Regions from separate parts of the Enterobacter sp. SA197 genome, predicted to be linked through region 2. Evidence: predicted binding sites of a transcription regulator. Region 2 holds the regulator's gene; each other region holds the start of a gene.
The links. Region 2 encodes CRP, which controls carbon source genes, mostly activating them, when cyclic AMP is high. Its sites were predicted from a motif close to ATGTGANNNNNNTCACAT; they were not measured.
Positions count from the first base shown of each region.

Region 1: focA (formate transporter FocA) is a predicted target of CRP. The motif match lies at 9,295-9,312, and genes of this name have one in related genera.
Region 3: deoC (deoxyribose-phosphate aldolase) is a predicted target of CRP. The motif match lies at 7,913-7,930, and genes of this name have one in related genera.

Region 1 covers NZ_CP096393.1:1,794,215-1,805,166, forward strand. Annotated here, with positions in the region: gene lolA (outer membrane lipoprotein chaperone LolA) at 77-688, shown strand; gene rarA (replication-associated recombination protein RarA) at 698-2,041, shown strand; gene serS (serine--tRNA ligase) at 2,135-3,427, shown strand; gene M1D91_RS08205 (MFS transporter) at 3,777-4,925, shown strand; gene pflA (pyruvate formate lyase 1-activating protein) at 4,981-5,721, opposite strand; gene pflB (formate C-acetyltransferase) at 6,044-8,326, opposite strand; gene focA (formate transporter FocA) at 8,378-9,235, opposite strand; gene ycaO (30S ribosomal protein S12 methylthiotransferase accessory factor YcaO) at 9,643-10,952, opposite strand, start outside.
Region 2 covers NZ_CP096393.1:4,553,833-4,564,784, reverse strand. Annotated here, with positions in the region: gene ppiA (peptidylprolyl isomerase A) at 31-603, shown strand; gene M1D91_RS21470 (YhfG family protein) at 711-875, shown strand; gene M1D91_RS21465 (putative adenosine monophosphate-protein transferase Fic) at 872-1,474, shown strand; gene pabA (aminodeoxychorismate synthase component 2) at 1,505-2,077, shown strand; gene argD (bifunctional acetylornithine/succinyldiaminopimelate transaminase) at 2,157-3,377, shown strand; gene M1D91_RS21450 (YccS/YhfK family putative transporter) at 3,374-5,452, opposite strand; gene crp (cAMP-activated global transcriptional regulator CRP) at 5,501-6,133, opposite strand; gene M1D91_RS21440 (OsmC family protein) at 6,442-6,846, shown strand; gene M1D91_RS21435 (phosphoribulokinase) at 7,192-8,061, opposite strand; gene M1D91_RS21430 (YheU family protein) at 8,102-8,320, opposite strand; gene M1D91_RS21425 (hydrolase) at 8,322-9,338, opposite strand; gene M1D91_RS21420 (NUDIX hydrolase) at 9,430-10,149, opposite strand; gene prs (ribose-phosphate diphosphokinase) at 10,342-10,952, shown strand, end outside.
Region 3 covers NZ_CP096393.1:671,379-682,330, forward strand. Annotated here, with positions in the region: gene yjjG (pyrimidine 5'-nucleotidase) at 1-447, shown strand, start outside; gene prfC (peptide chain release factor 3) at 539-2,128, shown strand; gene osmY (molecular chaperone OsmY) at 2,527-3,144, shown strand; gene M1D91_RS03105 (DUF1328 domain-containing protein) at 3,273-3,434, shown strand; gene M1D91_RS03110 (patatin-like phospholipase family protein) at 3,560-4,633, shown strand; gene M1D91_RS03115 (TatD family hydrolase) at 4,630-5,409, shown strand; gene M1D91_RS03120 (YjjW family glycine radical enzyme activase) at 5,416-6,279, opposite strand; gene M1D91_RS03125 (YjjI family glycine radical enzyme) at 6,251-7,801, opposite strand; gene deoC (deoxyribose-phosphate aldolase) at 8,053-8,832, shown strand; gene deoA (thymidine phosphorylase) at 9,017-10,339, shown strand; gene deoB (phosphopentomutase) at 10,392-10,952, shown strand, end outside.

The DNA of each region.
Region 1 (10,952 bases), 2.3 Mb from region 2:
GTCGCTCACTGCAATCTGCTTTTAGAGTGACAGGAGTGTTCCCCAGACCGGGGGCGATGAATTTTAAGGAACCACAATGAAAAAAATCGCGATGGCATGTGTGTTAATGGGTAGCTTTATGGCCAGCAACGTATGGGCTGATGCCTCCAGCGATCTGAAAAGTCGCCTTGATAAGGTGAACAGTTTCCATGCCAGCTTTACGCAGAAGGTCACGGATGGCAGCGGTGCTGCTGTTCAGGAAGGACAGGGAGATTTGTGGGTTAAACGCCCCAGCCTTTTTAACTGGCATATGACCCAGCCCGATGAAAGCGTTCTGGTCTCTGACGGGAAAACGCTCTGGTTCTATAACCCGTTCGTTGAACAAGCTACCGCCACATCCCTGACCGATGCCACCAGCAATACGCCCTTCATGCTTATTGCCCGCAATCAGAGCAGTGACTGGCAGAAATATAATATTGTCCAGAACGGAGATGATTTTGTTCTGACGCCAAAAACAGCCAGCGGTAACCTGAAGCAATTCACCATTAACGTGGGTCGTGACGGTACTATTCATCAGTTCAGCGCTATTGAGCAGGACGATCAGAAGAGCAGCTATCAGCTCAAATCTCAGCAAAACGGCAGCATCGATCCCTCTAAATTCACCTTTACCCCGCCAAAGGGCGTAACGGTCGACGATCAGCGTAAGTAAGAGGCATGTGTGGGCAACCTGTCGCTCGATTTTTCCGATAATGCATTCCAGCCTCTGGCCGCCCGTATGCGGCCAGAAAATCTAGCGCAATATATTGGTCAGCAACATTTGCTGGCTGCGGGAAACCCGTTGCCCCGTGCGATAGAGGCCGGACATCTGCACTCTATGATCCTGTGGGGACCGCCGGGAACAGGCAAAACTACCCTGGCGGAAGTGATCGCTCGCTACGCCAGCGCAGATGTTGAGCGGATCTCCGCGGTGACATCAGGCGTAAAAGAGATTCGCGAAGCCATTGAGCGTGCGCGGCAGAACCGCAATGCGGGCCGACGAACCATCCTCTTTGTGGATGAAGTCCATCGTTTCAATAAAAGCCAGCAAGACGCCTTCTTGCCGCATATTGAGGACGGCACCATTACCTTTATTGGTGCGACCACCGAAAACCCGTCGTTTGAACTCAACTCTGCTTTACTTTCGCGCGCTCGTGTTTATCTGCTGAAATCACTCACCACCGAAGATATTGAACTTGTCCTGACCCAGGCGATGGAAGACAAAACGCGTGGCTATGGTGGTCAGGATATCGTGTTGCCTGCCGAAACGCGCAAAGCCATTGCGGAGCTGGTCAACGGGGATGCCCGCAGGGCGCTTAATACGCTTGAAATGATGGCGGACATGGCCGAGCTGGATGATGCTGGCAAGCGTGTACTGCAACCCGCATTGTTGACGGAAATTGCCGGTGAGCGCAGCGCGCGTTTCGACAACAAAGGTGACCGGTTTTACGATTTGATTTCCGCCCTGCACAAATCCGTACGCGGTAGTGCTCCCGATGCGGCACTCTACTGGTATGCGAGAATTATCACCGCGGGCGGCGATCCGCTCTATGTGGCTCGACGTTGTCTGGCAATTGCCTCTGAGGATGTTGGCAACGCCGATCCTCGTGCTATGCAGGTGGCAATTTCAGCATGGGATTGCTTTACCCGTGTCGGGCCGGCAGAAGGGGAGCGCGCTATCGCGCAGGCTATTGTTTACCTTGCATGTGCACCAAAAAGTAACGCCGTTTATACCGCATTTAAAGCGGCAATGGCGGATGCCCGTGAACGTCCGGATTATGACGTGCCAGTCCATTTGCGTAATGCGCCGACAAAGCTGATGAAAGAGATGGGCTATGGGCAGGAGTATCGCTATGCGCACAATGAACCTAATGCCTACGCGGCTGGCGAAGTTTTCTTCCCTGAAGAGCTAGCACAAACACGCTATTACTTTCCTACAAATCGGGGTCTTGAGGGTAAGATTGGCGAAAAGCTCGCCTGGCTTGCTGAACAGGATCATAAAAGCCCCATAAAACGCTACCGTTGAGAGTGACCTTGCGGTAATGTTGTCGCTGTATCTCTGTGGCCGCAGGCTGCGGTCACTTTCCCATTATTTCAATTCGATAAGCACAGGATAAGCATGCTCGATCCCAATCTGCTGCGTACCGAGCCAGACGCAGTCGCAGAAAAACTGGCACGCCGGGGCTTTAAGCTGGATGTAGATAAATTACGCGCTCTTGAAGAGCGTCGTAAGGTTTTGCAGGTCAATACTGAAAATCTGCAGGCAGAGCGTAACGCGCGATCGAAATCCATCGGCCAGGCGAAAGCACGCGGGGAAGACATCGAGCCTTTACGCCTGGAAGTGAACAAACTGGGTGAAGAACTGGATGCCGCGAAGGCAGAGCTGGACACCCTGCTGGCGGAAATCCGCGAAATCGCGCTGGCCATTCCGAATACCCCGGACGATAGCGTTCCGGTTGGCAAAGACGAAAACGACAACGTTGAAGTCAAACGCTGGGGCACGCCTCGTCAGTTCGACTTTGAGGTTCGCGACCATGTGACCCTGGGTGAAATGCATGGCGGATTAGACTTTGCCGCTGCGGTTAAACTTACCGGCTCTCGCTTTGTGGTGATGAAAGGTCAGATTGCGCATCTGCACCGTGCGCTGGCGCAGTTCATGATTGATCTGCACACCGAGCAGCATGGCTACAGCGAAACCTACGTTCCTTATCTGGTGAACCATGACACGCTCTACGGAACCGGTCAGTTACCAAAATTTGCGGGTGATCTGTTCCATACGCGTCCACTGGATGAAGAGGCCGACAGCAGCAACTATGCGTTGATTCCGACTGCGGAAGTGCCGCTGACTAACCTGGTGCGCGATGAGATCATCGACGAAGACGATCTGCCAATTAAACTGACGGCGCACTCCCCGTGCTTCCGTTCAGAGGCGGGCTCTTACGGTCGTGATACCCGTGGCCTGATCCGTATGCACCAGTTCGATAAAGTTGAAATGGTGCAGATTGTTCGCCCTGAAGAGTCGATGGCGGCGCTTGAGGAGATGACCGGTCACGCTGAAAAAGTGCTTGAGCTGCTGGGTCTGCCGTATCGTCGTGTTGCGCTTTGCACCGGAGATATGGGCTTTGGCGCATGCAAAACCTACGATCTTGAAGTATGGGTGCCGGCGCAAAATACCTATCGTGAAATTTCCTCCTGCTCCAACGTCTGGGACTTCCAGGCACGCCGTATGCAGGCGCGTTGTCGCAGCAAATCCGATAAGAAAACCCGTTTGGTCCATACCCTGAACGGCTCAGGCCTGGCGGTTGGTCGCACTCTGGTGGCGGTGCTGGAAAACTATCAGCAAGCTGATGGTCGTATCGAGATCCCGGCGGTGTTGCGCCCCTATATGCGTGGCGTCGAGTTTATCGGCTAACGTTAATAATATTAAAAGCGCCTGCGGGCGCTTTTTTTTTCACTTCTCCCGCCCCATTACTGTCTGCTTCCGAACCCATGACCTCTGATTAGCGTAAGGGGGCTCAGGTGAATCTTTGGGTGCTAAATTCTCCATGAATTATTTCAACTGAATTTAAAGCACCAGAATGAAAAATTAATATTTAAATTCAATAAATTAAATTAAATTCAGGTGCAGATTTATCCTCTAAGGATTAGTTTTATATATCGTCCTTCAACAAAATGTGTCGGTGCCTGAATCCGTGGATTGACAATGTTTTTGCCAGTGGCATGATGCGCACGAATCCTGAACTTCCTCACGGTTTTAATCCATGACCACCTATACCCGGCCAGTGCTTTTATTGCTCTGTGGCCTGCTTCTGTTGACCCTGGCAATCGCGGTGCTTAATACGCTTGTCCCGCTTTGGCTCGCCCACGAAAACATGCCGACCTGGCAGGTTGGAATGGTCGGTTCATCCTATTTTACCGGTAATTTGCTCGGCACCATGATGACCGGCTGGCTCATCCGGCGTTACGGGTTTAACCGCAGTTATTACATTGCCTCGCTGATTTTTGCCGTAGGCTGCGCGGGACTGGGCTTTAATATCGGTTTCTGGAGCTGGCTTATCTGGCGCTTTGTCGCAGGTATTGGCTGCGCCATGATCTGGGTGGTCGTAGAGAGCGCCTTGATGCAGAGCGGCACCTCTCATAATCGGGGGCGTTTGCTGGCTGCCTATATGATGATTTATTACGTCGGTACGGTGCTGGGTCAGCTTATGGTCAGTAAAATGCCAACAGCGTTGATGAGCGTTTTACCCTGGGCCGTTGGCCTCGTACTGGCCGCTATTCTGCCGTTACTCTTTGCCCGGATTACCCGTGAGGGTGACGAGGCGCAGACCTCCACCTCGGTCTGGCCGATGTTTCGTTTGCGTCAGGCCCGTCTTGGGGTGAACGGCTGCATTATTTCAGGCATCATCCTTGGTTCGCTGTATGGTTTAATGCCGCTGTATCTCAACCACAAAGGCGTGAACGATTCAGGGATTGGGTTCTGGATGGCGTTGATGGTCAGTGCAGGTATCGTAGGGCAGTGGCCGATAGGGCGTCTTGCTGACCGCTTTGGCCGTTTGCTGGTACTGCGTGTGCAGGTTTTCGTTGTGATTCTGGGATGTGTGGCAATGCTTAGCAATGCTGCGATGGCTCCGGCACTGTTTGTACTGGGCACCGCCGGGTTTACGCTTTATCCGGTTGCGATGGCATGGGCCTGCGAGAAAGTGGAGCACCATCAACTGGTGTCGATGAACCAGGCGCTGTTACTGAGTTACACAATTGGTAGTCTGTTAGGTCCTACGCTAACGGCGATGCTGATGCAAAGCTATTCTGACAGCTTGTTGTTTATCATGATTGCCAGCGTGTCGCTCATTTACCTGATGATGCTGATGCGCAAAGCCGGTCATCATCCGACACCTGTCGCCCATGCCTGAAAAAAAGCCCGCTGGATAATTCCGCGGGCTTTTTACTCCGTGTCTGGTTGGAAACTTAGTACATCACCTTATGACCGTACTGCTCCAGAATACCCTTCACGCGGTCCATGGTCTCTTTTTTCGGCGGGTGAATACCATCGAGTTTGTACTCTTCACCCATCGCCACCCATTTATGCTTACCCAGCTCATGGTAAGGCAGAAGTTCTATCTTTTCGACGTTCCCCATATCACGGGTAAACTCGCCCAAACGGTGCGCGGAGTCATCGTCGTCTGACCAGCCTGGAACCACCACATAGCGGATCCAGACGGTAATATTTTTATTGGAAAGATACTGCGCGAACTCCAGTGTACGGTGGTTGGAGACGCCAACCAGATTCTGGTGGATCTCATCGTTCATCTGTTTGAGATCAAGCATCACCAGATCGGTCACTTCTAGTAACTCATCGACAACCGGATCGTAGCGGCGCACAAAGCCGTTAGTATCTAGGCAGGTATGAATGCCCTCTTTTTTGCAGGCACGAAACCAGTCACGAACGAATTCAGCCTGCAGCATGGCTTCACCGCCTGACGCCGTGACGCCGCCGCCGGAGGCATTCATAAAGTGGCGGTAGGTGACGACATCTTTCATTAACTCGTCAACGGTTATCTCTTTGCCGCTATGGGTGTCCCAGGTGTCACGGTTGTGACAATAGAGGCAGCGCATCAGGCAGCCCTGGAAGAAGGTGATAAAGCGGATACCCGGGCCATCAACGGTGCCACAGGATTCAAAGGAGTGGATGCGACCTATCACTGACATTGCGGTGTTTTCTCCAGATATGGCCCATCCGGGGCCTGTATTGATGCACAGCTCAATCCGGCTGTGTTAATACCCTTCACTCTTCGTCCTGCACATACGTTAGCTTCCTCGCTCACCTCAGTCATTTACTTGCGTAAACGCCTGAGGATTTTCTGCGCGGCTCCCTTCTCGCAGCACGAATTATTTTGGGTAACAATCTGTTTTGGCAGATATCCATAGTATAGATAACCGACGAAGCAGACTGGAGAGGGGTGTTAAAAAGGCCCCACTGATGTGGAGCCTTTATTGTACGCGTTTTACTTCACCATTTCAGTAAGAGGACTTACATGGTCTGAGTGAAAGTACGGGTAATAACGTCCTGCTGCTGTTCTTTAGTCAGGGAGTTAAAACGCACTGCATAACCAGATACACGGATGGTCAACTGCGGATATTTTTCCGGGTTTTCCATCGCATCCAGCAGCATTTCGCGGTTCATGACGTTCACGTTGAGGTGCTGACCACCTTCAATGGAAGACTCATGATGGAAGTAACCATCCATGAGGCCTGCCAGGTTAGTTTTACGCACTTCATCGTCTTTACCGAGTGCATTCGGAACGATAGAGAAGGTGTAAGAGATACCATCTTTCGCGTAGGCAAACGGCAGTTTAGCAACGGAAGTCAGAGAGGCAACCGCACCTTTCTGATCGCGACCGTGCATTGGGTTAGCACCTGGTCCGAACGGCGCGCCAGCACGACGACCATCCGGGGTGTTACCAGTTTTCTTACCATACACAACGTTAGAGGTGATGGTCAGAACGGACTGCGTCGGGATAGCGTTACGGTAGGTAGTCAGTTTCTGAATTTTCTTCATGAAACGTTCAACCAGATCGACCGCCATGTCATCAACGCGAGAGTCGTTGTTACCAAACTGCGGGTATTCACCTTCGATTTCGAAGTCGATAGCCAGGCCATCTTCGTCACGAATAGGTTTCACTTTTGCATGTTTAATTGCAGACAGGGAGTCAGCAGCAACAGACAGGCCAGCGATACCACATGCCATGGTGCGGATAACATCACGATCGTGCAGCGCCATCAGTGAAGCTTCGTAGCTGTACTTGTCGTGCATGTAGTGGATGACGTTCAGCGCAGTGACATACTGTTTAGCCAGCCAGTCCATGAAGTGGTCCATACGATCCATGACTTCGTCATAGTTCAGTACGTCGCCTTTAATCGGTTCAGATTTCGGGCCAACCTGAATTTTCAGTTTTTCATCGACGCCGCCGTTGATTGCGTACAGCATGGTTTTCGCAAGGTTAGCGCGAGCACCAAAGAACTGCATTTGTTTACCAACGATCATCGGGCTTACGCAGCAGGCGATAGCGTAATCATCGTTGTTAAAGTCAGGACGCATCAGATCGTCGTTCTCATACTGCAGAGAAGAGGTATCGATGGAGACTTTAGCCGCGTATTTTTTGAAGTTCAGTGGCAGTTTTTCTGACCACAGAATGGTGATGTTCGGCTCCGGAGACGGCCCCATGGTGTACAGGGTGTTCAGGAAGCGGAAGCTGTTTTTGGTAACCAGCGTACGACCATCCACGCCCATACCTGCGATGGATTCTGTTGCCCAAATCGGGTCGCCAGAGAACAGTTCATCATACTCAGGGGTACGCAGGAAGCGAACCATACGCAGTTTCATGACCAGGTGGTCAACCATTTCCTGCGCTTCTTGTTCGGTGATTTTGCCGGCTTTCAGGTCGCGCTCAATGAACACGTCAAGGAAGGTAGCGGTACGACCGAAGGACATTGCTGCGCCGTTCTGGGATTTAACAGCGGCCAGGTAGCCAAAGTAAGTCCACTGAATTGCTTCCTGTGCAGTCGTTGCCGGACCAGAAATGTCGTAACCGTATTTAGCGGCCATTTCTTTGATCTGACCCAGAGCACGGTGCTGTTCAGAGATTTCTTCACGCAGACGGATAGTGGCTTCCAGATTAACGCCATTTTCCATGTCAGATTGCAGGGACAGGAACTGGGCATATTTGTCTTTCATCAGGAAGTCGATGCCGTACAGGGCAACACGACGGTAGTCACCGATGATACGGCCACGACCATACGCATCCGGCAGACCGGTCAATACGCCAGATTTACGGCAGTTCAGGATGTCTTTGGTGTAAACGTCAAACACGCCCTGGTTATGCGTTTTACGGTATTCGGTAAAGATTTTTTTCAGTGCCGGGTCCAGCTCGCGGTTGTACGCTTTGCAGGAACCTTCGACCATTTTAATGCCACCGAACGGAATAATTGCACGTTTCAGCGGTGCTTCAGTCTGCAGACCAACGATTTTCTCAAGGCTTTTGTTGATGTAACCAGCATCGTGAGAAGTAATAGTAGAGGCAACAGAGGTGTCAAAATCTACAGGCGCGTGAGTGCGGTTTTCCTGTTTAACACCTTCCATAACTTTATCCCACAGCGCGGTGGTAGCTTCGGTAGCGCCGGCCAGGAAGGATTCGTCACCCTCGTAAGGGGTATAGTTTTTCTGGATGAAGTCACGTACGTTTACTTCGTTCTGCCAGTCACCTTTCGTAAAACCTTCCCAGGCTGTGGCTAATTTTTCATTAAGCTCGGACATGTAACACCTACCTTCTTAAGTGGATTTTTTATTTACTGCCTGAGACAACCGTTAGTGATGATCGTCGCCACGCAGGTAAATGACCCAGTATGTCAACCCGACTAATAATCCTCCACCAATGATATTCCCAATTGTTACAGGAATCAGATTATCGGTGATGAAATTTGCAATTGTCAGGTGAGAAAAGTTATCCGGGTTAGAACCGATAGCAGTCCAGAACTCCGGGGCCGCAAAGTGACGAATTAAGATACCCATAGGGATCATAAACATATTTGCGATGCTGTGCTCAAAGCCGCTGGCAACAAACATGCCTACCGGCAGCACCATAATCAGTGCTTTATCTGTCAGGCTACGGCCGGAATAACTCATCCACACCGCCAGACAGACCATCAGGTTCGCCAGAATGCCCAAGGCAACGGCTTCAATAAAAGTATGGTGCAATTTATGGTCAGCGGTTTGCAGGACGTTGAGACCCCATCCGCCGTTCGCCACCATATATTCACCTGAAAGCCATATCAGTAAGACAAAGAGCAGTGCGCCAATCAGGTTACCGATATAGACGTTTGCCCAGTTGCGAGCCAACTGACCCCAGGTGATACGTCCGCTGGCTTTAGCCACGACGATCAGTACTGTTGATGTAAAGAGGTCAGCGCCGCAGATGACGCAAAGGATTAGCCCTAATGAGAAGCAGATGCCACCAATCAGTTTAGCAATGCCATAGGGCATCGAGGCAGTACCTGTCGTGGCTGTAATATAGAAAACAAAAGCGATGGAGATAAAGACACCGGCAGTAATCGCCAAAAAGAATGTGGTCAGCGGTTTCTTCGTTGCTTTATAGACGCCTGCTTCTTCGGCAACTTTTGCCATCGCAGCGGGAAGTATTAGATCAAAAGGGTTGTCAGCTTTCACACTAACTCTCTCTTTGTTTAAGTCGGCGAGAAGATACTAACAAAGCATTATAGAAGAGAATTTGATATGGATCATATCTCGCCTGGCTAATAGGACCGCAAAGCGCAGGGTTATACTGCGAATGCGAACTAAAGTGTTGATTATCAAAGTAAAAATAAAGTTTAAAATTTACAAGAAGTGTTGAATTTTTTTATGCTCGCTCCCAATTAACAGTTAATTAAAATGGAGTAATTGCCATAAAAAGTAACAATAAGCCCTGAGTATCTATATATATATTTACCCATAATTAACTTTATTATTACAATTGGCTTTCATTGCCGAAATATAAATAAAAAGGGGCAATGAAATTGCCCCGTAATATAGCCTGAACTTGCGATTAAGCCTACAGAATGTCGTACTACTTGTTGCTATTTCGCCCAGAAAGCACGTTTAGCACGTTGTAATTTTTCGTAAGCGGCTAACAACGCCTGATGGGCCGGGAAAGCTTCAAGCGTCCCATCCGCAGGCTGTAAGCCGTAGAAAGGTTCTTCACCGCTCAAGGCTGCGCTTGCGGCTTCAACCGCTTCTGCGCCATACATCCGCACAAAAGCATTCAGATACTGCAAAGGTTGACGCTCTTCTTCCTGAGCCAGCAACAACAGGGTCTGGAGGCAGCGGTAGAAATTGGCGCGTTCAGCACTGAAAACAGAACCATTGAACTCTATCGTCCATTCAACCCATGACAGTGCCTGCTCAGTGTCGCCACCGGCGAGGGCGAGCATAGCTTTCAGCTCACCAATGCGCAGGGTAAACCAGCCGTTATCTTTGCCGGTTGCGATACCGAGCAGTTCGCGAACGCGGGTGAAGTCATCATGGCCTTCTTCATCAAGCTGCTCAATCAGATTCAGATAATCCTCTTTTTCCCACTCGCTACCTGGCAATGAGAGGATCGTTTCGCGCAGATGACTGCCCATCGCATTGTTTGCAAGCCACAGATCTTCAGCAGGATAAATATCGGACATACCCGGCACCAGAATGCGGCAAGCGTAAACCCCCAGATGCTCGTAGTCAGCGATGTACACTTCTTTATCTTCCGCGCGGAAGATAGCCATCAGCGTAGCGAACTCTTCTTCCGTGGTGCCCGCAAAGCTCCAGTCTGCAAAGGGATAATCCGCGTCCTGTTTAAACAGATCCCAGGAGATCGAACCGCTGGAATCGATAAAGTGTGTTTCGAGATTGGTATGTTCCGCCACTTCTTCATCATCAAAGGTGGGTGGGGTAAAGACGTCCAGATCCTTCAGGCCCCGGCCCTGCAACAGTTCGGTCACGGTGCGCTCCAGCGCCACGCCGAAGTCCGGATGGGCACCAAAGGACGCAAAGCAGGTGCCATTTGCCGGGTTAAACAGCACCACACAAATGACCGGATACTGGCCACCAAGGGAACCGTCATAGGCGAAGATAGGGAAACCTTCTGCTTCCAGCTTCTCAATGGAGGCCACCACACCCGGATAACGTGCCAGTACCTCGGCCGGGATTTCCGGCAGGCTGATGCGTTCACTGATGATGCGATTTTTAATATGGCGTTCGAACACTTCGGACAGACCCTGAACACGCGCTTCGTTAGCCGTGTTACCGGCAGACATGCCGTTAGAGACGTAGAGGTTGCCAACAATGTTCATAGGGATGTAGACGGTTTGCGCGTCAGACTGACGAGTAAACGGCAGAGCACAGATGCCGC
Region 2 (10,952 bases):
TTCTTACCTGCATTTCGTTAAGGAAACCTCATGGTTAAATCGACTCTGGCGGCTTTTGCGGCTGTATGTGCCCTTTCGGCGATCTCCCCTTCCGCGCTCGCGGCAAAAGGCGATCCTCATGTTCTGCTCACCACCTCCGCTGGCAACATTGAACTGGAGCTGGATAAACAGAAAGCCCCCATTTCGGTGAAAAACTTTGTCGATTATGTCAACAGCGGGTTTTACAACAACACCACCTTCCACCGCGTCATACCGGGCTTTATGATTCAGGGGGGAGGCTTTAACGAGCAAATGCAGCAGAAACAGCCTAACGCGCCAATTAAAAACGAAGCCGATAATGGGCTGAGAAACACGCGTGGCACTATCTCTATGGCCCGCACGGCGGATAAAGACAGCGCGACCAGCCAGTTCTTCCTTAACGTTGCGGATAACGCCTTCCTCGACCACGGTCAGCGTGATTTCGGTTATGCGGTGTTTGGTAAAGTTGTAAAGGGTATGGATGTCGCCGATAAAATCTCTCAGGTGCCAACCCATGACGTTGGCCCCTACCAGAATGTGCCGTCTAAACCAGTGGTTATCCTCTCTGCGAAAGTCCTGCCTTAATCCTTTTCAACACGGGTGATGCTGACCCGTGTTGCTGCTTCCTCCCTGCGTAACGCGAAAATGCTGCTTATACTTGTGGCAAATGAACGAGATATCAGGGAGGCGCAATGACCAAAAAACTCACCGACCGACAAAAATCCCGACTCTGGGAGCAGCAACGCAACGTCAATTTTCAGGCCAGCCGACGCCTTGAAGGGGTGGACAGTCCACTGGTCACGCTAACGGCCGAAGAGATTGAAACCCGACTGGCAGAGATTAAGGGGGCGCAATGAGCGATAAAGTAGGTGATGACCGCGACCCGTATCTTTACGCTGGCATTAACGTGATGCGTAATGTATTGGGAATTCGCCAGGCGCAGCGTCTTGAGAAGGCGGCATGGGAGCTGACCGCACTGCGTGCCGCTACGCTGGAACTGGGGCCACAGGCGCGTGGTTTGCCACATTTATGTGCGATCCATCGCCACATCTACCAGGATGTCTTTGACTGGGCGGGTGAAATCCGTGAAGTGGATATTTACCAGGGCGATACCCGCTTTTGCCATTTCGCTTACATCGAAAAAGAGGGCAATGCGCTGATGCGCAGTCTGGAAAGTGAGGACTGGCTACAGGGGCTTGAAAAGGAAGCCTTTGTTGAACGGCTGGCACACTATTATTGCGAAATCAATGTGTTACATCCTTTCCGTATTGGCAATGGTATTACGCAGCGGATCTTCTTCGAGCAGCTGGCACTGCACGCCGGTTATCAGCTCGACTGGCGTGGAATCGACCCACAGGCGTGGGCGGAGGCGAATCAGGCTGGCGCGATGGGCGATCTCGTTGGGCTGGTGGCCATCTTTGGCAAAGTGGTAAGCGAAGCAGGCGAAACGGAGTAGAATAGGGCGGCACAGAGTAACGAGGCCGCCATGATCCTGCTTATCGACAATTACGACTCCTTTACCTGGAACCTGTATCAATACTTTTGCGAGCTGGGCGCGCAGGTCGACGTCAGACGTAACGACGACATTACCCTGGCGGACATCGCGCTGCTCGCTCCCGAAAAAATCGTTATCTCCCCTGGTCCCTGTACGCCGGATGAAGCCGGCGTTTCCCTTGAGGTTATCCGCCACTACGCGGGTGTGCTACCTGTCCTTGGCGTTTGTCTGGGGCATCAGGCCATTGCGCAGGCCTTTGGCGCGCGCATTGTCCGTGCAAAGCAGGTGATGCATGGCAAGACCTCACCCATTACGCATACGGGAGAGGGGGTGTTTCGGGGACTTAACAATCCGCTCACGGTAACCCGCTACCACTCGTTACTCATCGACCCCGCCACATTGCCAGCGTGCTTTGAAATCACGGCTTTCAGTGAGACACAGGAAATTATGGGCATTCGCCATCGCCAGTGGGATCTGGAAGGGGTGCAGTTCCACCCGGAAAGTATCCTCAGTGAACAGGGGCATGCGCTACTGAATAACTTTTTGCATCGCACCGATTTTTAGTTGCCATTAAGTGATTTTTTATGCATATTTCGTGATTATATTTTCACTTCTGCTTCTTATTTAACAAGGGTGGGGTCACATGGCAACTCAGCACGACGCAATCACGCGCGCAACCTTCGACGACGTAATTTTACCTATCTTCGCGCCAGCCGAGTTTATCCCGGTCAAGGGAAAGGGCAGCCGCGTCTGGGATCAGCAGGGTAAAGAGTACGTGGATTTTGCAGGCGGTATCGCCGTGACGGCGCTGGGGCATTGCCATCCGGCACTGGTGGAGACGTTAAAAACTCAGGGTGAAACCCTCTGGCATATCAGCAATGTGTTCACCAACGAACCGGCGCTGCGGCTGGCGCGTAAAATAATTGATGCGACCTTTGCTGAGCGCGTGGTGTTTATGAACTCCGGCACCGAAGCCAACGAAACCGCCTTCAAGCTGGCCCGTTTTTATGCCTCTACCCGCCATAGTCCGCACAAAACCAAAATCATCGCTTTTCACAACGCGTTTCATGGCCGCTCACTGTTCACCGTCACCGTAGGGGGGCAGCCAAAATACTCCGACGGCTTTGGCCCAAAACCAGCCGATATTATTCATGTGCCGTTTAACGATCTGCATGCTGTCAAAGCAGTGATGGATGACCATACCTGTGCGGTGGTGGTAGAGCCGATTCAGGGTGAAGGGGGCGTGACCGCGGCTACGCCTGAGTTCCTGCAGGGGCTGCGTGACCTGTGCGATGAGCACAAGGCGCTGCTGGTGTTTGATGAAGTGCAGTGCGGGATGGGACGCTGCGGCGAGCTCTTTGCCTATATGCACTATGGCGTAACACCGGACATCCTCACCAGCGCGAAGGCGCTCGGCGGCGGGTTCCCTGTCAGCGCCATGCTGACCACGCAGGAGATAGCCAGCGCGTTCCATCCTGGCTCTCACGGTTCCACCTACGGCGGCAACCCGCTGGCCTGTGCGGTGGCCGGTACCGCGTTCGATATTATCAATACGCCAGACGTGTTAAACGGGGTAATGGAGAAACGCGCGCTGTTTGTGAAGCATCTGGAAAACATCAATGCTCAATACGATGTGTTCAGTGATATTCGCGGCATGGGCCTGCTGATTGGTGCCGGGCTTAAACCACAGTTTAAAGGCCGTGCGCGTGATTTCCTGCTGGCCGCAGCGGATGCGGGCGTCATGGTACTGAACGCTGGCCCTGACGTGATGCGTTTTGCGCCTGCGCTTATCGTTGAAGAGAGTGATATCGAAGAGGGCATGAGCCGTTTTGCCCGGGCGGTCGCGAAAGTGGTTAACGGTTAACGTCGTAACCGGCGAACCAGCCAGATACCGTGATGGGGGCGCTGACGCCAGGCTACCGAAGAGATGGTGTGCATGGTACTCAGGTGTCCCAGAATACGCTGGAGATGCTGCTCCAGCGTGCTCATCGGACCCTGGGTCATGGTCTCCGGTGCCTCCAGAATGTTCACATCCCCTGATTCTCCCGGCCCGTCATACTCCAGCCGTTGCTGGCAGCGTTGTAAGGCAATTTCACATGACTGCAAATAACGTTGGGCCAGGTCCGGCGTAAGCATGGTGTGTTCGCGCGCCAGCGTCGTCATGGCATTAATATGCTCAACGATAAACTGGCTGTGGGTAACCCACAGTTTCATGTCGGAGAGGTAGCGCGTATCGAAGCCGGGCTCCTGCATCGCCTGATTAAGCGAGTTGAATAACGCGTTATGTGCCTGATTAACGCGCATACGCTGGTATGCCAGCGGCGAAGCCTTGGGGTCATTGCTGAGAATAAGCTGGATGGCGTCCTGATAGGTTTCCAGCGCGTCATGGGCGTTACGACGCAGCAGTCCACTTTGCCACTGCGGCCAGAGCCAGACGACGCCGCCGAAGGCAATGAGACAGCCAATCAGCGTATCAATAAGCCGGGCAACGATAAATTGTTCGCCGTTAAGGGTCAGTAGCTGAAGCGTGTACACCGCCGTCAGGGTAAAGCCTACCATCGCCCAGCCGTAGCTTTTGCGAATGATAAGATAACTAACCAGCGTGACGATAAGCATGGTGGTGAGCGTGTAGCCTTCCGGCACGTGGTAGTGCAGCGTGGCACCGGCGATAATAAGCCCCGCCATGGTCCCCGCCGCCCGGTGCAGGATGCGCACCCGTGTTGCGCCATAGCCATTCTGGGTGACAAACATCACCGTCATCATTATCCAGTAGGGTTTAGGCAGATTCAGCGCACTGCCCATCAGACTGGCCACGCTCAGCATAACGCTGAGGCGTGCAGCATTACGCAATGCAGCAGATTTGAAGGAGAGATAACTTTTCAGCGCCGGAATGAGTGGCAGGCGTCGCTGCTTTTCCTCCATCAAATCACGAATATAGAGTGGACGCTGGGTGCGCAGGACACGGGCAATCTGACTGAAGTGCCAGGCGCAGAACTGACCTACCGGGTTGTCCGGATGCTGACGGGCAATTTTTTCCAGTGCGCCTGTCTGCTTGTCCATATTGAAGCGTTGGGGATAACGATGATAGAGGATGTCGTCTGCAATGACCCGTAGCCGTGCCGCCACGGTTTGCGCATTCCAGCGAATCACCTCTTCTGCATGGCTACGCTCTACCAGCTCCTGGACTTCCTTTGGCTGGTGCAGGCTAACGGCTATGTGCTCCTGCAGATCCAGCGCCACCTGAAACACGCGGCGCAGGCGCTTGTAATCACTGTTATGATTTGCCGCCAGCATATGCAGTTGCTGGTAGCACTGGCTTATCATATCTACCGCTTTTTGCTGGCGGGCGAGCAGCGGCGGCAGGGCCTTTTCCGGGTCCGCATGCTGAGTCAGCAGGCTGTATTTAGCCTCGCAATAATCGGCCAGTTGTCGATACAACAAACTCAGCGACTCGCGCAGTGGCTGCTCCCGCCACAGCCAGAACCAGAAGGCGTTAAACGCGCCATACCACAACGTGCCAAGGCTGTAGATGAGCAGTGGCTCCCAGACCGGCATATTTCCCGCAAGGCTCAGGGTGAAGATGGCGGCAATCAGTGAGGCGGGGAGCAACCTGCCATGCAGGGCGCTTATCTCAGCCGTCACCCCCAGCACCAGCGCCAGCAGGGTCAGAATGAGCGGTAGCGGGACGTTTTCGAAAAGGAGGAATTGCACCGCGAGACTGCTACCGGCGAAAAGCGAACCGCCAATGATCACCCGCTTGAAGAAGCGCTTATGCAGCGTGTCGAGACCGGCAATATTGCAACAGGCAGGTACTAACGAGAAGAGCAGCCCTAAATCCAGTCGACCGGCAATCAGGCCAACGGTCACAGGCAGACATAACACCAGCGTTTGTCGCAGTGCGTAGTTGATTTCGGGGTGGTAAATCAGCCTGCGCCACATCGGAAAACAAAAACGGCGCACTGCCTTGAGCAGCGCGCCGTTCGGGGATTAACGTGTTCCGTACACGACGATAGTTTTACCATGCGCGGAGATCAGATTCTGATCTTCCAGCATCTTCAGGATGCGACCAACGGTTTCACGCGAGCAGCCCACGATCTGACCAATCTCCTGACGGGTTATTTTAATTTGCATACCGTCCGGGTGGGTCATGGCGTCGGGTTGTTTCGCCAGATTCAGTAACGTCTGAGCAATACGGCCTGTTACGTCGAGGAAGGCGAGGTTGCCCACTTTTTCCGACGTGACCTGCAGGCGACGCGCCATCTGCGAAGAGAGACGCATCAGAATATCCGGGTTTACCTGGATCAACTGACGGAATTTTTTGTAGGAAATTTCAGCCACTTCACAAGCGGTCTTGGCGCGTACCCAGGCACTGCGCTCCTGACCTTCTTCGAACAGACCCAGTTCACCAATAAAATCGCCCTGGTTCAGGTAAGAGAGGATCATCTCTTTTCCTTCTTCATCCTTGATGAGCACAGCCACTGAGCCTTTGACGATGTAGTACAACGTCTCCGCTTTTTCACCCTGGTGAATCAGCGTGCTCTTCGACGGGTACTTATGAATATGGCAATGAGACAAGAACCATTCGAGAGTCGGGTCTGTTTGCGGTTTGCCAAGCACCATGCGCGGTTATCCTCTGTTATAAGCTGGCTCCAGCCTCAGGATCTGCGCCCTGTGACTGGGGTTGCAATCTGTCTTCCCGATACCTGGGAAGTGCACCGTCAGACGTGTCTGCGGCCTCTAAGATGTGATGTCCTCTGCGTACATGCAGTACATCAATATATCACTGTAGCATCCAGACTGTTTTAGCATAGGTTTTGCCGCCTGTCTCCTGGTGTCTCGCTTCAGCTTGATGCAGGTCGCCTTCCGTTGCGAGTTTTCTTATGTACGCGTAATCTGTAGAGAAAGTTGCTACTGCGGAGTGAAGAAAAATGCATGCGCGTGTGAAATGGGTTGAAGGGTTAACGTTCCTGGGGGAGTCTGCTTCCGGGCACCAGATCCTGATGGATGGTAATGCGGGCGATAAAGCGCCAAGCCCTATGGAAATGGTGCTGATGGCCGCGGGCGGATGCAGCGCGATTGATGTGGTCTCTATTCTGCAAAAAGGCCGTCACGATGTGACAGACTGCGAAGTCAAGCTGACCTCCGAACGTCGGGAAGAGGCGCCGCGTTTATTCACCCACATCAATCTGCACTTCATTGTGACAGGAAAAGCGTTGAAGGATGCGGCAGTATCACGTGCGGTAGATCTCTCTGCAGAGAAGTACTGTTCAGTGGCGCTGATGCTGGAAAAAGCGGTGAATATCACCCATTCGTATGAAGTGATTGAAGCCTGATTGGTGGTGGATATTCTTTCCTGCCCCCGCCGGGCTGAGGGATTTCCCACAAAATAATGCGAGCACGGACAGTCCCCTCTCCTCTTTGGGGAGGGGAAACATGCGGCTCTGGTAGTCATTCCGCTCACCTCAGGTTCCTGGTTTCTCCAGAGATCCAGAACCCGTGACCGAGCCAGGGTTGGCTCATCGCCACAGCCCTGCCCCCCGGCCTTACGGATACACGTCGGTGATTTTCAGCCGGACCCTGTTATCGCGGTGGCTGTATTATTCTCATCACGCAATGTTATCGCTGCAAGATGTACTATTACCGGGGATTTTTCAGCTCAAGGGGATAGGGAACTGAACTCACTCGATCTTCTTACCTTCCATTAATCGCTCTACCAGCGGCGTCATAATAAGCTCCATCGCCAGTCCCATCTTGCCGCCCGGCACTACCAGCGTATTCATATGTGAAATAAATGAACCCTGTAGCATGGCCAGTAGCCAGGGGTAATCAATGCCTTCCAGATTACGAAAGTGAATAACCACAAAGCTTTCGTCGAGAGAGGGGATAACTTTTGCGGCGAACGGGTTTGAGGTGTCAACGGTAGGAACGCGCTGGAAGTTAATATGGGTACGGGAAAACTGCGGCGTAATGAAGTTGATGTAATCCTCCATCGAGCGCACCACCGAATCCATCACGGCTTCACGTGAATGGCCCCGTTCACCCGTATCGCGCACCAGCTTTTGCATCCACTCAAGGTTAACAATGGGAACCACGCCCACCAGCAGATCAACGTGACGCGCCACATCATGCTGCGGGGTGACTACGCCGCCGTGCAAACCTTCATAAAACAGGACATCAGTGGGTTCAGGCAGCGGCTGCCAGGGTGTGAAAGTACCGGGAACCTGGTTCCAGGGAACCGCTTCATCATAGGTATGAAGATATTTTCTCGCCTGACCGGTGCCCGTATGACCGTAATCGACAAACGTCTGCTCAAGCAGACTAAAGTCGTTGGCCTCCGGGCCAAAATAGCTGATATGACGGCCCAGATCGCGTGCTTTGCGGATAGCCATGTCCATCTCTGGGCGCGTGTAACGATGAAAGCTATCGCCTTCAACTTCTGCCGCGTGCAACTCCAGCTGAGCGAAAATTTTACGAAACGCGAGGCTGGTGGTGGTGGTTCCTGCACCGCTGGAGCCTGTTACAGCGATTACGGGATGTTTTGCAGACATAGCGACTCCAGAAATTAGCGATGACTATCGCAGTGAGCTTTTAATCACGAAACTGGGTGCGGGGCATGATATTGACGCTTTCATGTAATTCCGACCACACCAGCACGGCTTCGCCACTGACTAATTGACGTTTCACGTCGGCCACTTTTTGTGCGAACGCGCGCTCATGTTCACCATAATCAGTGCCTTCGCGCAAGACAAAGCTTTCAATAAGATTATCCAGCGTTTCAGGTGCCAGATCCTGCCAGGGAATAATCATCTTAAGACTCCAGCCAGGTGTTAAGCCAGTCAGGGATGCGTTTTTCAAGCCACATCTCTGGTCGCAGCAAGGTGCCGCCCACAAAACCGACGTGACCACCATGTTCGGTCAGTTGATACTCTACGCAGGGTGGCAGCGTCGCCGGATCCGGTATGACGTGGTGATCCATAAAGGGGTCGTCTTTTGCGTGAATAATAAGCGCAGGACGAGCAATTTTATTTAATAACGGCATGGCACTGCACTGACGATAGTAGTCGATGGCATCGGCAAAGCCATGAATACGGGCAGTAATTAAATCATCAAATTCGCGCAGCCGACGGACCCGTTTTAACTGCAACAGATCAATCGGCAGCGTGCCCGGGTAGGCCCGCAGTTTTCTCGACGCGTTGGCTTTCAGTAAATTGAGCAAATAGTGCTGATAAACCCGGGAGAAACCCTTCTCAATATGCGCGCTGCACGCTTCCAGCACCAGAGGAGCGGAAACAATAACGGCGGCATCCAGCGGTGCGCGGTTTCCCTCTTTTGCCAGCAAGCAGGCAAGCATGTTGCCGCCCAGTGAATAACCGACGGCAGCGGTACGGGCCTCACCGAACTCGCGTTTCAGCCAGTGCAGGAACCAGGTGCCGTCTTCGGTTTCACCGGAATGGTAAATGCGGTTCAGACGATTAGGCTCACCGCTGCAGCCGCGAAAATGCATGACCACTCCCAGCCACCCCCGCGCTTTGGCCGCTTCAATCATGCCGTGCGCATACGGGCTGTGCAGACTGCCTTCCAGACCGTGAAAGACGACCAGACGGGGTTTATGTTTTGCCTGATGAGGGTCTTCGCTCCACGCGAGATCCACAAAATCGCCATCCGGGAGTTCGAGGCGCTGCCAGACAGGCGTAAAACCCAGCTTGCGGCGAATCACACGCGGCAGCATGGTCTGGAAGTGCGGATTACGGCCACCGCGCATCGGGCGGAAGTCGCGCCGGTTGTCTTCATGTTCCGAAAGTCGTGAAGGTGTAATGTCAGCCATTGTACTTAACTATCAATCAATGAGGGGGAGAGGCTATATCGACACGCGGCGGTTTGGTTTGTTCAGTTCAGGGCCGCGTGAGGATAACAGGCTATTCCGCCAGTAAATTTCGGGAAAAGAGATGGATGTCAACGCCCGGCTTGCGTCGCCACAGGCGCGCTTTTCGCGCCCCTGTCGCCACGCTCTCGCCTGTCTCTTCAAACATACCTGACGCCTCAAAGCGACGAATCAGGCTTTTTCGCTGGATAGGCTGGCCGAGGATAATCTCCGTCGCCTCGTGCAATTGTGTCTGGGTAAAGGTATCAGGCAGACAATAAACAGGCAGTAAAGAGTACATGGTTTTCTGCCGTAACCGTTGCAGGGCTGTCTGAATAATCTCCCGGTGATCGAAAGCGAGGTCGTTTTCGTCAAGCGCGGAGACCGGAACCCATCTGGCATCACTGACGCTCGCAATATGCGGTGCGCAGGCCACCCACGAAATGAGAGCATACCAGGCGATAGTCAGGCTCCAGCCGCGAGGGTCACGCGCGGCCCCGGAAAAGGTATCGAGCTGCTCCAGCCAGGAGGGAGAAACGCCGGTCTTCTCCGTCAGCTTGCGCAGTGCCGTTGCGCGGGTTGATTCATCCTGTTCCATATCGATAAATCCCCCCGGCAGACCCCATCGTCCTTGCTGAGGGTGACTCGCTCGCTTTACCAGTAAAACGCAAAGCGCTTTCTCATGCAGCGTAAACAGTACGCTATCCACCGTTACCAGCGGCGAAGGAAACCGGGTGGCGTCATAAGAGTCCAGATATTCTGCTTCGCTGATCATCGCTTACTCGCCGTAATAAACACGCCACAAGTTTATCAGTCCACCAGAGGGCGGCAAGATAACTTTTATTTCTTTAATAATCAGTTCGTTGAAAGCATTTTCGCAGGATTAATGAAAAAGATCTTGCCAGTAAGTGTCTTATGGACAATATTATAAGTGTCTTAAGGACATTAATTAACGGCGAGGTAACACATGACCAGCAAAATTGAACTAACCCTTGATAATCAGCACATTGAAATTGAGCGCGGTGTTTTTCCTGACGGGGCAGTATGGCTGAAAGTGGTCGATACCTTACCTCGCTTTGCACAAGTGATGCGGGTTCGCATAGCGGCCATGCGCGATATGAACGATTTTATGCTGCTCGCGCAACTGGTTGATGCCGTCCGCCATGTCACGGATGTTACGGTCAGCCATCTTGAACTGGCCTGGCTGCCCTGGGCTCGTCAGGACAGACACATGGTTTACGGTGACAGCTTTGCGTTAAAAGTCTTTGCCAGCCAGTTGAATACGCTGCACTTCAGTAAAGTCTTTCTGCTGGATCCACACAGCGATGCCGCGGCCGCAGCCATCAATAACAGCGTAGTGATTGCCCAGGAAACCTGCCTGATGCAAAGCGATACCCTGCGCGAAGCCATTGGTACGGGAAACTTGATGCTGGTGGCTCCCGATGCGGGGGCATTAAAGAAAATTCATAACGTGGCGAAAGCCAGCGGGGCGCAGGGCTATGCCATTCTGACCAAAGAGCGGGATGTCGCCAGCGGTAACCTGACAGGCTTTGCGCTGGTCTCTGGTGAGGTGGCTGG
Region 3 (10,952 bases), 1.1 Mb from region 2:
GCCCCTGGTGATTTAAATCACGCCTTCCTTAATGCGATGGCGGAAATCTGTGCGCCGCTGCCCGGTGCCGCCTCTCTGTTGTCGAGCCTCAAAGGAAAGGCAAAGCTTGGCATTATTACCAATGGCTTTACCGCGTTGCAGCAAATTCGTCTGGAACGTACCGGTTTTCGTGACTACTTTGATTTACTGGTCATCTCTGAGCAGGTTGGCGTCGCAAAACCTGATCCACGTATTTTCGATTTCGCGCTGGCGCAGGCGCAAAATCCGGATCGCTCCCGGGTGCTGATGGTCGGTGATACCGCCGAATCCGATATTCTGGGAGGCATGAATGCAGGCCTGTCGACCTGTTGGCTCAACGCGCACGATCGCGTCCTGCCCGAGGGTATTGATCCCACCTGGACCGTGACATCGCTAACCGAACTGGAGCAACTCCTGTGTAAACATTGATTGTCTGCACTCAGTCGTTGAGTACAATAGCCGCATTTTTCTTATCTCCTGGCGTGGCTGTGGCCGCGCCTTTACCCAGAAGAAATTGATTATGACGTTGTCTCCTTATTTACAAGAGGTAGCGAAGCGCCGTACGTTCGCCATTATCTCTCACCCGGATGCCGGTAAAACCACCATCACCGAAAAGGTGCTGCTGTTCGGACAGGCTATCCAGACCGCCGGTACGGTAAAAGGCCGTGGCTCCAGCCAGCACGCAAAATCCGACTGGATGGAAATGGAAAAGCAGCGTGGGATCTCGATTACCACTTCCGTGATGCAGTTCCCGTATCACGACTGTCTGGTGAACCTGTTGGATACCCCGGGTCACGAAGACTTCTCTGAAGATACCTACCGTACCCTGACGGCGGTGGACTGCTGTCTGATGGTTATTGATGCGGCAAAAGGGGTTGAGGATCGTACCCGCAAGCTGATGGAAGTTACCCGTCTGCGCGACACGCCCATCATCACCTTTATGAACAAACTTGACCGTGACATCCGCGATCCTATGGAATTACTGGATGAAGTGGAAAACGAGTTGAAGATTGGCTGTGCGCCTATCACCTGGCCGATTGGCTGTGGAAAGCTGTTTAAAGGCGTATACCACCTTTATAAAGACGAAACCTACCTTTACCAGACCGGTAAAGGCCACACCATTCAGGAAGTGCGCATTGTTAAGGGTCTGAACAGCCCGGAGCTGGACGCGGCGGTGGGGGACGATCTGGCACAACAGCTGCGTGACGAACTGGAGCTGGTGCAGGGCGCCTCTAACGAGTTCGACCAGGAGCTGTTTCTGGCGGGCGAAATCACCCCGGTCTTCTTTGGTACGGCACTGGGTAACTTTGGCGTCGATCATATGCTCGACGGGCTTGTCGAGTGGGCGCCAGCGCCGATGCCGCGCGCGACCGACTCCCGCGAGGTCGTGGCGGCGGAAGAGAAGTTCTCCGGCTTCGTCTTTAAAATTCAGGCCAACATGGACCCGAAACACCGTGACCGCGTCGCCTTCCTGCGCGTGGTCTCTGGTAAATATGAAAAGGGCATGAAGCTGCGCCAGGTTCGCCTGGGTAAAGACGTGGTGATTTCCGATGCGCTGACCTTTATGGCGGGCGACCGCTCTCACGTTGAAGAAGCGTTCCCTGGCGATATCATCGGTCTGCACAACCACGGCACCATTCAGATTGGCGACACCTTCACGCAGGGTGAGATGATGAAGTTCACCGGCATTCCGAACTTCGCCCCTGAACTGTTCCGCCGTATTCGCCTGAAAGATCCGCTCAAGCAAAAACAGCTGCTCAAAGGGCTGGTACAGCTCTCAGAAGAGGGGGCCGTCCAGGTGTTCCGTCCCATCGCCAACAACGATCTGATCGTGGGTGCGGTAGGGGTGCTGCAGTTTGACGTAGTGGTATCGCGTCTGAAAAGCGAATACAACGTCGAAGCGGTGTATGAATCCGTCAACGTGGCAACTGCGCGTTGGGTGGAGTGCGGCGACGTGAAGAAATTCGAAGAGTTTAAACGTAAGAACGAAATTCACCTTGCGCTGGATGGCGGCGATAACCTGACCTATATTGCCCCCACTATGGTTAACCTGAACCTCGCACGTGAGCGTTATCCTGACGTTCAGTTCCATCAGACCCGCGAACACTAATCCCTCTACGGAGCGCGGCAGACGCCGTGCTCCGTCACTTTACCTGTCTTATTAGCCTCTTGCGGAAAGTTCTTAAATAGACGCGATTTCGCTTTCATTGCTCGCTTTTTAATCTCTCCAACAAGCGCTTTTGCGATTGTGATCTATATTTAACAAAGTAATGACATTTTGGTTGGGTGTTAATCCCGTTCAATGCATGTTCAAAGGTTATTTATTCATCCAAAGTGTCATTGCTCAGTATTAATGACTGGAAAAGAGCCATGTGCGAAGGGTGAAAGCGGCAAAGGCCGTGAATGTGACCCAAGTCCTTGACTCAATATTAGGTGATTTCACCAGAGTAACAACGGCTTGATTGCCGTGGACAGCCCAAATTGTGGGCAAACTACAGGAATAGATCGATGACTACGACAAGACTGAAGATTTCTAAGACTCTGCTGGCAGTAATGTTGGGCGCAACGCTTGCAAGTGGTTCTGCATTAGCGGAAACCACCACAACCGACAAAGCGCAAAATACTGCTGATAACGCAGGGCAAAAAATCGATAGCTCTATGAATAAAGTCGGTGATTTCATGGATGACAGTGCCATTACGGCAAAAGTTAAAGCCGCGCTGGTTGATCATGAGGATATCAAAAGTACCGATATTTCCGTGAAAACTGAGAAGAAAGTGGTGACCCTGAGTGGTTTTGTTGAGAGCCAGGCTCAGGCTGAAATGGCAGTAAACGCAGCGAAAGGTGTTGAGGGTGTGGCCTCCGTAAGTGACAAACTGCATGTTCGTGATGGTAAATCAACCACCGCGAAAGGTTATGCAGGCGATACGGCGACAACCAGTGAAGTGAAAGCAAAACTGCTTGCCGATGACATCGTCCCGTCCCGTAAGGTGAAAGTGGAAACAACCGATGGTGTCGTGCAGTTGTCCGGTACCGTTGATTCTCAGGCACAAATCGAACGTGCTGAGAGCATCGCTAAAGCGGTGGATGGCGTTAAAAGCGTGAAAAACGATCTTAAAGCAAAGTAATAAACCCTGAAAATGTGCAAACCCGATAAATTCGGGCGAAGTCAGTAAGCACCTGGGAAAATATCGCAGTGAGCATCCTGAGCGCTCACGTTTAGCGGTCGACATTAACTATGGTTAAGGAGAGTCTTATGTTTCGTTGGGGCATTATATTTCTGGTTATCGCGTTAATTGCCGCCGCTCTGGGCTTTGGTGGTCTGGCAGGTACGGCAGCTGGCGCTGCAAAAATCGTCTTTATCGTGGGTATCATTCTGTTCCTGGTCAGTCTGTTCATGGGACGCAGACGCCCATAGCGATGTAACGTTCGGTTAAACGAATCCTAAAGCCAGTCCATGTGACTGGCTTTCATTGTTTCTATGAATAGTAAAATGCGTTACTTTGGCTTAATGATAACCAATAATAATTAAAGGAAGGCAGGGTGGGGCAGCATATTCCCGTAACGCTTGGCAACATCGCGCCACTTGCGCTAAAACCATTTCGTCCTGGCCGCATCGCCCTGGTATGTGAAGGTGGCGGTCAGCGGGGCATCTTCACAGCCGGCGTGCTGGATGAATTTATGCGCGCCGAATTCGACCCCTTCGATCTTTACCTTGGCACCTCTGCCGGTGCGCAGAATCTCTCTGCGTTTGTCTGCAACCAGCCGGGGTATGCCCGCAAAGTTATCATGCGATATACCACGACGCGGGACTTTTTCGACCCGGTGCGCTTTGTGCGCGGTGGTAATCTGGTCGACCTTGACTGGCTGGTAGAGGCCACAGCAACCAAAATGCCGTTAGCGATGGACTATGCCGCGCGTGGGTTTGATGCAGGAAAATCCTTTCTGATGACCGCCTGCCGGCAGGATGACTACACGGCAGAGTATTTCTCACCGGATAACAGCACCTGGCTTGATCTGATTCGGGCGTCCAGCGCCATTCCGGGTTTTTACCGACCGGGCGTCATGCTTAATGGCATAAACTACCTTGATGGCGGCGTGAGTGACGCCATTCCGGTGCAGGAAGCGGCAAAGCGCGGGGCAAAAACCATCGTTGTGATCCGTACCGTACCCTCGCAGATGTACTATACCCCGCAATGGTTTAAACGCATGGAGCGCTGGCTGGGAGAGAGCAGTCTGCAACCCTTGATAAATCTGGTGCAGCATCATGAGAAAACCTACTCCGCGACCCAACGGTTTATCGAGACGCCGCCCGGTAAACTGCGCATTATCGAGATCTATCCGCCAAAACTGTTAAGCAGTATGGCGCTGGGCAGTCGGCTGCCCGCGCTGCGTGAAGACTACCGGACAGGTCGGCTTTGTGGCCGCTATTTCCTTGCCACGGTGGGTAAATTCCTGGTGGCAACGCCGCCGCTGCTTCGTCATCGCCCGGTTGTCACTCCCCCTGCGACCATTGTGGTACCGCCCGCCGCAGTGGCAAACGATGCGCTGGACACCCCACTGGTCAACGCAGTGCAGGCCAACGATGTGCCATTTATTGACGAGGATACGGCGTGACTTTTCGCTTCATCGATACCCACTGCCACTTTGATTTTCCCCCGTTTGCGGGCAATGAGGCGCAAAGCATCGCCCGTGCGGCAGAGGCGGGCGTCGAGCGGATTATCGTGCCATCGATAGCATCGCGCTATTTTGACCGCGTGGAGAGCCTGGCCCGTACATGGCCTGCGTTGTACGGCGCGCTCGGGCTGCATCCCATCGTCATCGAAGAACACACCCCGGATTGCCTCGACAAACTGGAACAGCGCCTCGCCACGCGGCCAGCCAACGTGGTTGCCATCGGTGAAATAGGTCTCGATTTATACCGTGAAAATCCGCACTTCGAACAGCAGGAAGCCGTGCTGGAAGCACAGCTTAAACTGGCAAAACGCTTTGATTTGCCAGTACTCCTGCACTCGCGGCGCACGCACGACAAACTCGCCATGTACTTAAAGCGTCACAGCTTACCGCGAACCGGCGTGGTGCACGGCTTTGCCGGCAGTTTGCAGCAGGCTGAACGCTTTATCAGCCTCGGGTATTGTATTGGCGTGGGGGGCACGATTACCTATCCGCGTGCCAGTAAGACCCGTGAGGTAATGGCGCAGTTGCCGCTTGGATCCCTGTTGCTGGAAACCGATGCACCGGATATGCCGTTGAATGGTTTTCAGGGCCAGCCGAACCGGCCTGAGCAGGCCGCACGCGTCTTCGACACGCTTTGTGAACTGCGCCCGGAAGCACCGGATGTGATTGCCCAGGCGTTGTTCGACAATACACACCGTCTGTTCCAGCTTGCCTGAGGATGACTACAGGTAGAGTGCAGGCAGGATAACGTTTGTGATGCCCCGTGTTTCCAGCGCCTGCGCCAGCGGTTCGACATCCTGCGCTCCAGCGCTGCGCCACTGTTTTGCTTCGCCATAAACGCCATGAGCATGAAACGCATTGAGTCTTACTGGTACCTCACCCAGCGTCTGAATAAAGGCGGCCAGAGCATCAATGTGTTGCAGGTAATCGCTATGGTCGGGGATAACCAACAGCCGCAGTTCAGCAAGCTTTCGGTTTTCCGCTAACAGACGCAGGCTGCTCTTCACCTGGCTGTTATCCCGCCCGGTAAGGCTGTGATGGCACGTACTACTCCAGGCTTTCAGGTCGATCATCGCCCCATCGCACACGGGCATCAGTTTATGCCAGCCCGTCTCGCTGAGAACGCCGTTGCTGTCCACCAGACACGTGAGGTGCCCCAGGGCTTTGCTGCTCTTAATGGCGTTAAAAAGTTCCAGTAAAAAGGGCAACTGCGTGGTCGCTTCTCCACCACTTACGGTAATGCCCTCAATAAACATCATTGCTTTCTGGATATGGGCCAGCACCTCATCCACGCTGAGCCTGCTCGCCATCGGCGTTGACTGCCGGGGGCAGAGCGTCAGGCAGGTGTCGCACTGCTGACACACCGTGGTATCCCAGTTTACTAACCCGCCTGCCAGCGTTAAGGCACCATGCGGACAGGCCGGTACGCACACGGCGCAATGATCGCAGCGGCCAATCGTCCACGGGTTATGGCAGTTTTTACAGTGCAAATTACAGCCCTGTAAAAACAGGGCCAGGCGGCTTCCCGGCCCGTCCACGCAGGAAAACGGAATGATGTTACTGACTAAAGCGCATCTGCTGTTCATGACTGACCACACGAGGTTGTCGTTCAAGGATACGGGTATTACGGGCAGCTTCTTCACCCAGCCAGGTGGTATTGGTGCGCGACCCTTCAGCGCGGAATTTTTCCAGATCGGAGAGGCGCACCATATAGCCTGTGACGCGCACCAAATCATTACCGCTGACGTTGGCGGTGAATTCACGCATCCCGGCCTTAAACGCACCGAGACAGAGCTGCACCACCGCCTGCGGGTTACGTTTTACCGTTTCATCCAGGGTGAGAATGTCGCTGATCCCCGAAGTATACCAGGCATGATGCGGGGCAACCGTGAGCAGGTGGGTGATGGGATCGGGTTCGTCGCCATAGGGCAGCCGTGCGCCTGGGGTCGTGCCAGCGTCTGAGCTGATACCCGATTGTGCATGCAGCATTGCCCGGTTATTCCAGCCATGTTTCACCGGCGTCGTTGCCACAAACTGAGCGAGCTGTTCGCTGATCTGATAGGCCAGCCTGGTGGCCTCTTCATCTTTACCGTAGCGGGCGCTGAGACCTGCTCGTTCACACAGCAGGTTAACCGCTTCGGCCAGCCCGTACATCCCAAACATTGGCGCAAAGCGCTGAGGGTCAATCAGCCCTTCCTTCACCAGGAAGCTATGCTCAAAGAAGCCGGACTGCGTGTAGAGGAAGTCACAACGCGCGTTGATGATGGCGATTTGCTGCTGGCAATAGTGGGGAAGCATGCGCCTGAAAAAATCGTCGCTCTCCTTGCTGCGTTCGGCGATGGCCTTCAGATTTAATCGCACCAGGGTGCTGCCCCCGCCTGCCAGCGGCAGGGAGTTGTAACAACTGACGATGCCGTACTGCCCTTTTGTGAAAATTTTATCATTTATCGGGCCGTTAGCGACGTGTGGCTTGCTGCATTCACAAATGTTTTTCGCCACCTCAAGCAGTAAATCCTGCGGCGTAATCTCTGGGTCATAAATAAAGGTCAGATTAGGCGCAACCTGCTTGAGTTCGGCATCTGCACGCAGAATGGCGCGTGTGACAGGCGTATCCGCAGGGCCAATATTGGCATGCATGAAGGCATCGGGCAGGGTTCTGTCGAGATAACGCCAGAAACGTTTTATTCGAATATCGATCTCTTCTTGTGTTAGAATTTTAACATACGGCTGCAGTATGGCATCGAGTTGCCCCAAATAGACGGGCATGGATGTGACGGAAGGAACATGGTGGTAGAGGATAGTCAGCATCGACAGCGCGTCGTCGAGGTCGGTTGCCCCTTCCAGTTCAAGCCATTGCGAACCGTTCGCGAGGAATTTTGCATAATCGGGCAGGACATAGCGTGGTTTATAGGGGGCATGGCCCTCGAACATATCGCAGATTGTCCCTTCTTCCAGCGCGGCACGAGACTGTTCCGGCAGCGCCGGGTAGGGGAGATGGTTCTCCGCTTCCAGCGCCAGAAAGTGGCGTTTTTGCGCAGGCGTGAGTGCCGTACTGGTAACAATTTCCCGGCAGCGTGACTGGTGGGATGAATCAGTAGTCAAAGACATATTCGCTCCTCTTATTCCTTAAGTGGTGAGCGAAGTGTAGGTAATCGGTGATTCGTCTCTCTTGATCCACACCCGCTAAATAGCCAGTAACGTTCTTCGCGTAATACAAAAATTTGATGAATGTCTCATTATGGTTTTGCAAATGTGTATGTCGTTTTCATTAACTGTGATGAGTGTCGAAGTGTGATGATGGGTAAATGTTAGAATAATAACAGACCCGACTAAATCGGCAGTTGCCGACGGAGAGAGCTATGACTGATTTAACTGCAAGCAGCCTGCGTGCGCTTAAACTGATGGACCTGACTACCCTTAACGACGATGACACCAATGAAAAAGTCATCGCCCTGTGCCATCAGGCAAAAACTGCAGTGGGTAACACGGCGGCCATCTGTATCTATCCGCGTTTTATTCCGATTGCGCGTAAAACGCTGAATGCGCAGGGCACCCCCGATGTGCGTATCGCGACGGTAACTAACTTTCCGCATGGTAACGACGACATTGATATTGCCCTGGCGGAAACCCGCGCTGCTATCGCTTATGGTGCAGACGAAGTGGACGTGGTGTTCCCGTACCGTGCGCTGATCGCCGGTAACGAGCAGGTGGGTTTTGATCTGGTCAAAGCCTGTAAAGAAGCCTGTGCGGCGGCAAACGTGCTGTTGAAAGTCATCATCGAAACCGGTGAGCTGAAAGAAGAAGCGTTGATCCGTAAGGCCTCTGAAATCTCCATCAAAGCCGGGGCGGATTTTATTAAAACGTCTACCGGTAAAGTACCGGTCAATGCCACGCCGGAAAGCGCTCGCATTATGCTGGAAGTGATCCGTGATATGGGCGTTGAGAAAACCGTTGGTTTCAAACCGGCTGGTGGCGTGCGTACCGCTGAAGACGCGCAGCAGTATCTGGCGATTGCCGATGCGCTGTTCGGTGCTGACTGGGCGGATGCCCGCCACTATCGCTTTGGCGCGTCCAGCCTGCTGGCAAGCCTGTTAAAGGCGTTGGGCCACGGCGACGGTAAGAGCGCAAGCAGCTACTGATTCACTCATCCTGCTTCAGGCTGCAGGTGCGTTGGCTGCACCTCCTTACCCAGGCCACTTGTTTTGGTAAGCGCCTGGGATACGCTTCCTTACCGCCTTCCTGCAGCCTGAATGATTTGAGTAAATCTTGCTTTTCATTGCGGCGGCTCATCCGCCGCCCTTAACCTGATTGTTCGGGGGTACCGTGTTTCTCGCACAAGAAATTATTCGTAAAAAACGTGATGGTCATGCGTTAAGCGAAGAAGAAATTCGCTTTTTTATCAATGGTATTCGCGATAATACCGTTTCCGAAGGGCAGATTGCTGCGCTGGCGATGACCATTTTCTTTCATGATATGTCGATGCCTGAGCGTGTTTCGCTGACCATGGCAATGCGAGATTCAGGAACGGTGCTGGACTGGAAAAGCCTTAACCTCAACGGCCCGATTGTCGATAAACACTCCACCGGCGGTGTGGGTGACGTGACCTCGCTGATGCTGGGACCGATGGTCGCCGCATGTGGCGGTTACATCCCGATGATCTCCGGGCGCGGCCTGGGGCATACCGGCGGTACGCTGGACAAACTGGAAGCCATTCCGGGCTTCGATATCTTCCCGGATGACCAGCGCTTCCGCGACATTATTAAAGATGTTGGTGTGGCGATTATCGGCCAGACCAGCTCTCTTGCCCCGGCGGATAAGCGTTTTTACGCCACGCGTGACATTACCGCGACCGTCGACTCCATTCCGCTGATCACCGCCTCGATCCTCGCCAAGAAACTGGCTGAAGGGCTGGATGCGCTGGTGATGGACGTGAAGGTGGGCAGCGGGGCCTTTATGCCGACATTTGAACTCTCTGCGGCGCTTGCCGAAGCGATCGTTGGCGTCTCCAACGGCGCAGGCGTGCGCACCACCGCGCTGCTCACCGACATGAACCAGGTGCTGGCCTCCAGCGCGGGTAATGCCGTTGAAGTCCGTGAAGCCGTGCAGTTCCTGACCGGCGAATACCGTAACCCGCGTCTGTTCGACGTGACTATGGCGCTGTGCGTTGAGATGTTGATTTCAGGCAAACTTGCCAGCGATGACGCCGAAGCGCGCGTGAAGCTGCAGGCGGTACTGGACAACGGCAAAGCGGCAGAGATCTTTGGTCGCATGGTTGCAGCCCAGAAAGGCCCAACCGATTTTGTCGAAAATTACGCCAGATACCTGCCCACCGCGATGCTGACGAAAGCGGTCTACGCAGACCATGAAGGTTTTGTGTCGGCGATGGATACCCGTGCGCTCGGCATGGCCGTCGTGTCGATGGGCGGCGGTCGTCGCCAGGCCTCTGACACTATTGACTACAGCGTCGGCTTTACGGATATGGCTCGCCTCGGCGAAAGCGTCGATGGACAGCGTCCGCTGGCCGTGATCCACGCGAAAGACGAAAACAGCTGGCAGGAAGCAGCGAAAGCCGTGAAAGCGGCGATTACGCTTGACGATAAAGCACCAGAATCCACACCAACGGTCTATCGTCGTATCGCTGAATAACTGTATACTGATCTGATCGCTATTTTTTGAAGCACTACGTACGGAGAACAATATGAAACGTGCATTTATTATGGTGCTGGACTCCTTCGGCATCGGCGCAACAGAAGATGCAGAACGTTTTGGTGACGTGGGTTCCGATACCCTCGGTCATATCGCAGAAGCCTGTGCCAAAGGCGAAGCGGACAACGGTCGTCAGGGCCCGCTGAATCTGCCAAACCTGACCCGCCTGGGTCTGGTCAAAGCGCATGAAGGTTCTACCGGTAAAATTGCTGCTGGTATGGACGGTAACGCGGAAGTGGTGGGCGCATATGCCTGGGCGCACGAGCTCTCTTCCGGTAAAGATACCCCGTCAGGCCACTGGGAAATCGCCGGTGTGCCGGTTCTGTTTGATTGGGGTTATTTCTCCGATCATGAAAACAGCTTCCCGCAGGAACTGCTGGATAAGCTGGTCAAGCGCGCCAACCTGCCAGGTTACCTTGGCAACTGCCACTCTTCCGGCACCGTTATCCTCGATCAGCTCGGCGAAGAGCACATGAAAACCGGTAAGCCGATTTTCTATACCTCCGCTGACTCCGTATTCCAGATTGCCTGTCATGAAGAGACCTATGGCCTG